2 regions of the Paraburkholderia dioscoreae genome follow, and region 2 is predicted to be linked to the other one. Evidence: riboswitches for the same ligand, from Rfam matches in the RefSeq annotation. Region 2 holds a riboswitch; the other holds the start of a gene.
The links. Region 2 has a riboswitch for thiamine pyrophosphate ahead of thiC (phosphomethylpyrimidine synthase ThiC). Riboswitches for the same ligand answer to the same signal wherever they lie in the genome.

Region 1: another riboswitch for thiamine pyrophosphate. It lies ahead of PDMSB3_RS18525 (FAD-dependent oxidoreductase); the one in region 2 lies ahead of thiC (phosphomethylpyrimidine synthase ThiC).

Annotation. Positions count from the first base shown of each region.
Region 1 is NZ_LR699553.1:4,097,028-4,099,479, forward strand. It holds gene thiS (sulfur carrier protein ThiS) at 2-199, opposite strand; gene PDMSB3_RS18525 (FAD-dependent oxidoreductase) at 281-1,411, opposite strand; TPP riboswitch at 1,629-1,752, opposite strand; gene PDMSB3_RS18530 (ABC transporter ATP-binding protein/permease) at 2,136-2,452, shown strand, end outside.
Region 2 is NZ_LR699553.1:3,056,647-3,059,098, forward strand. It holds gene PDMSB3_RS13660 (GreA/GreB family elongation factor) at 247-657, shown strand; TPP riboswitch at 821-939, shown strand; gene thiC (phosphomethylpyrimidine synthase ThiC) at 1,033-2,452, shown strand, end outside.

The DNA of each region.
Region 1 (2,452 bases), 1.0 Mb from region 2:
CTCAGCCGCCGGCCACGGGTTGCACGACGTCGAGTTTGTCGCCTGCCTGCAGCGCGCGCGCCGCATGCTGGGTGCGCGCCACGAAATCGCCGTTCAGCGCGACCGCAAACGGCGGGCGGGCGCCGTACGCGGTGAGCGCGTCGGCGACAGTCGCGCCCTCGGGCAGCGACAACGGCTTCTGATTGATATGAATGTCCATGATGTCCGAATACGGTTCAATCGATGGCGAAAGCCGCGCGCAGCGCAGCGCTCGTCCGGATAAAGACCACTCGCGCAACGCTCATGCCGGCTCCCGCGCGGAGTCCAGTTGAAAGAGCTCGCTCCAGCGAGCACCGCGTTGCCAGTCGGCGAAAGCATCGGCGTCGCCGATGCGGCCGTCGAGCCGCGCCGCGGCAAAGCGCACGGCTTCGTCGGCGACTTCGGGCACGATCATGTAGCCGTGCCGGTACAGGCCGTTCACGCGCAGCGTCTGCGCGCCGTCCCACAGCAAAGCCGGACGGTGGTCCGGTAAAGTGGGGCGGCACTGCGAATTCAGTTCGAGGATGCGTGCCTCGCCAAAGCCGGGATGCACGGAAAACGCCGCGCTCAGCAGTTCGAGCGCCGAGCGCACGCTGACCGGCGACATGTCCTCGCCTTCCACTTCGGTAGCGCCGATCACGTAGAGATCGTCCTGCTTCGGCGCGATATAGAGCGGATAGCGCGGATGCAGCAGCCGCACCGGCCGCGTCAGTTTGATACCGGGCGCATGCACGCGCGCCACTTCGCCGCGAATGCCGCGCAGCGTGGGCAGCACGGACTTCGCGCCGAGGCCGCGGCAGTCGATCGTGATATGGGCGGCCGGCAGCGCGTGATCGTCGACCGGCGTATTCCAGTGTGTTTCGACACCGCGTTGCGCGAGGCCTGCGGCGAGCGCCGCCAGCACCTGCCGGTTATCCAGCTGGCCTTCGCGCGGCAACAGCCAGCCCTGATTGAAACGCCCCGCCAACGCAGGCTCGGCCGCGCCGAGCTGCGCGCCCGCCAGAGTGATGAAGCCTCCGTCCAGCAATTCCGGCGGGGCATTCGAGCGCACCCGGCGCTCGAACAGCGGCGCTTCGGTGCGGTCGGCGTGATGCCAGACAACCAGCGTGCCATTGCGCTGAAAGAACACCGGCTCGGGCAACTCGGCCAGCACTTGCGGCCAGCTCTCGAGCGAACTCGCGCCGAGGCGCGTGATCAGCAACTCGGCACTGGCTGCTTCCGCGAGCGGCGCCAGCATGGCCGCGGCGACCCACGCGGCGGCTTGCGAACCGGCGGCGTCGCCACGCTCATAGAGCGCCACGCGATGCCCCAGTCCGGCGAGACGCCACGCGACCAGCCGCCCGCACAGGCCACCGCCGAGCACGGCGAAATCGGGTTGTGCAGGACGCGTCATCGCGCACACTCCGTTTCAGGACGGCAAGCAACGCTGAAGCACGGCGCGCCGACGGCGGCGTGACGAAGAGCAAAACACATATCTGAAGAATAGGCGGTCATCGAGTCCTTTCCGTACGGCCACAAAAACGCACGTACCCAGGACGAAACCGGCGGGTGAGGCCGGCCGGGCAATGCGCGCTCCAATGACTAACGCCGCCCGGCGGGGAATGGAAGACTGGCTGCTTCCGGAAACTTCCCGCGCCGGTATTACCCGGATCGGGTGCAAAGGGTCTCTCTCAGCCTCGCCGCCGCAGCATGAAAACCATGCCGCCTGTGCGCGAAGCACCCCTGTTTCGTCGAAGCCCATTAGACCATAAAAGGCGCGGCGCCCGCAAACCAGCGGCTCGCCACGCCGCACGGAATTTGATCCGGCACCATCTTTCTCACTATCAATACGGTCCAAGGCGGCGCTCTGGCACAATGCCAGCACAGGATGCCGCGCGAATGCGGCGCGGACGGCACGCCAGCCGACCTCGCCACGTTCCCGGCGGGATCCGGCAAGGCCTCGCGGCGAGCATTAATTTTCGCTTAAGGGCTTCGCGCCAGAATCGGACGCTCACCCGGGCGTGCGTTCGTCGAGCACGACGCCCGGGCATGTAACGCAAACCCGCCGCAGGGCAGCCCGCAGACGGACCTGCTCCACGGGTCAGCCCCGAATGGGCCAGCACTACTTCAGGATGCTCATGACACCGAATACCTCTGCCAGCCACGCGCTGCCGCCCGACGAAAAAGTCTCCGCCTGGAGCCTGATCAAGCCCTACTGGGTCTCCGAAGAACGAAACACGGCATGGGGCCTGCTCATCGCGATCATCGTGATGAATCTGCTCGTGGTGTGGATCAACGTGCGTCTGAACCGCTGGAGCGCCGACTTCTACAACGCGCTGCAAACCAAGAACGTGCACGACTTCCCGCACCTGCTGATGGTGTTCTCGGCACTCGCGTTCGGCTTCATCATTCTCGCCGTGTACGGCCGCTACCTGCGCCAGATGCTCGGGTTCCG
Region 2 (2,452 bases):
TATCTCGATGCGCTTTCCGACTTCCCGTGCCTTCTCCCGCTTGCGCCCGCCCCGCGCAACCGGTTGCGCGCGCGCGGAGTCCATGCCGCGTCGCACCGGCGAGCTGTCCCGAACGCTCCCGCTCCACGCCGCCCGGCGCCCGATCTAACGCTGCCCGCTCCATTGCCTGAGCCGCGTTGTCGGGCTCCGGGCCGATCTCATCCGCACGCTGTTTCCCTACATGCAGATCGAATTGGAGTACCCATCGTGAAAAAGACGAAAACCTGTTACCTGACCGAGCTCGACGTCACCCGTCTCGAGAAGCACGCGGCCGCGCCCGGCGCCGACGCGCGTTTGCAGGACATGCTCGACGACGTCCTGGAGCGCGCGGTGATCGTCGATTCGCACGAGATTCCGGCCAATGTCGTCACGATGAATTCGCAAGCCACGCTGGTCGACGAAACCAGCGGCGAGCACATGACCTGGACGGTGGTCTATCCGCCCAACGCGGACTTCGCGCACGGTCGCCTGAACGTGTTCTCGCCCGCCGGCCTCGCCCTGCTCGGCGCGAAGCGCGGCGAGCGCATCCGCTTCACGCCGCCGAGCGGCACGGAGAAGGTGCTGAAGCTGGAAAAAATCCTGTTTCAACCCGAAGCCGCGGACGATTTCACGCTGTAAGCACAGCGCCACGCCATAGCAAACGTGTCGCGCCGCATCGTGGCGCCAGCCTGATGCCAGCCGCCTCGACACACGACTCGCGCGTGGCCGACCGCTGCGCTATCCGCCAGCCGGCGTTTCCTGACGGGTTGCCAAGCAGCGGGAAGCCGGTGTATCGTGTGCGCTGCTAACGCGGGGGTCCTGCGTCGCACGGAGGTTGGAAGTCCGTGTTGCGTGGGTGAGAAATACCCTTTGAACCTGATCTGGATAATGCCAGCGCAGGGAAGCGTACGGATTTCGCGCTCCAGCTTTATCGCCTCACCTCTCGCGATTTCCGACAACTTCCGTCTCGTCTCCTGCTTAGCCGCCCCACATAGCTTTGCAACGGAGATACGCATGAACGCCAACCCGAAGTTCCTTTCCGCCGACGCGCACGTCGACGAAGCCGCTGTCGCGCCGCTGCCGAATTCCCGCAAGGTCTACGTGACCGGCTCGCGTCCCGACATCCGCGTGCCGATGCGCGAAATCTCGCAGGCCGACACGTCCGACAGCTTCGGCGGCGAAAAGAATCCGCCGGTCTATGTCTACGACACGTCGGGCCCCTACTCGGACCCGGATGCCAAAATCGACATCCGCGCCGGTCTGCCGGCACTGCGTCAGGCCTGGATCGAAGAGCGCGGCGACACCGAAGCGCTGACCGGCTTGTCGAGCGACTTCGGCCGCGAACGCGCCGCCGACACGGCAACCGCCGACCTGCGCTTCCAGGGCCTGCACCGCACGCCGCGCCGCGCGATCGCCGGCAAGAACGTCTCGCAGATGCACTACGCGCGCAAAGGCATCATCACGCCGGAAATGGAGTACATCGCGATTCGCGAAAACCAGCGCCGCGCCGAGTATCTGGAAAGCCTGAAGACGAGCGGCCCGAACGGCGAAAAGCTCGCCGCGATGATGGGCCGCCAGCATCCGGGCCAGGCGTTCGGCGCGAGCGCGTTCGGTCCGAACGGCCTCACCGAAATCACGCCGGAGTTCGTGCGCGAAGAGGTGGCGCGCGGCCGCGCGATCATCCCGAACAACATCAATCACCCGGAAAGCGAGCCGATGATCATCGGCCGCAACTTCCTCGTGAAGGTGAATGCGAACATCGGCAATTCAGCGGTGTCGTCTTCCATCGGCGAGGAAGTCGACAAGATGACGTGGGCGATCCGCTGGGGCGGCGACACGGTGATGGACCTGTCCACCGGCAAGCACATTCACGAAACGCGCGAGTGGATCATCCGCAATAGCCCAGTGCCGATCGGCACGGTGCCGATCTACCAGGCGCTCGAAAAGGTCAACGGCAAGGCCGAAGACCTGACGTGGGAAATCTTCCGCGACACGCTGATCGAACAGGCCGAGCAAGGCGTCGACTACTTCACGATTCATGCGGGCGTGCGTCTGCAATACGTGCCGCTCACGGCCAAACGCATGACGGGCATCGTCTCGCGCGGCGGCTCGATCATGGCGAAATGGTGTCTCGCTCATCACAAGGAAAGCTTCCTGTACGAGCACTTCGAAGACATCTGCGAAATCATGAAGGCGTATGACGTGGCCTTCTCGCTGGGCGACGGCCTGCGCCCCGGCTCGATCTACGACGCCAACGACGAAGCGCAGCTCGGCGAATTGAAGACGCTCGGCGAACTCACGCAGATCGCGTGGAAGCACGACGTGCAGACCATGATCGAAGGCCCCGGCCACGTGCCGATGCAACTCATCAAGGAAAACATGGATCTGCAACTGGAATGGTGCGACGAAGCGCCGTTCTACACGCTGGGACCGC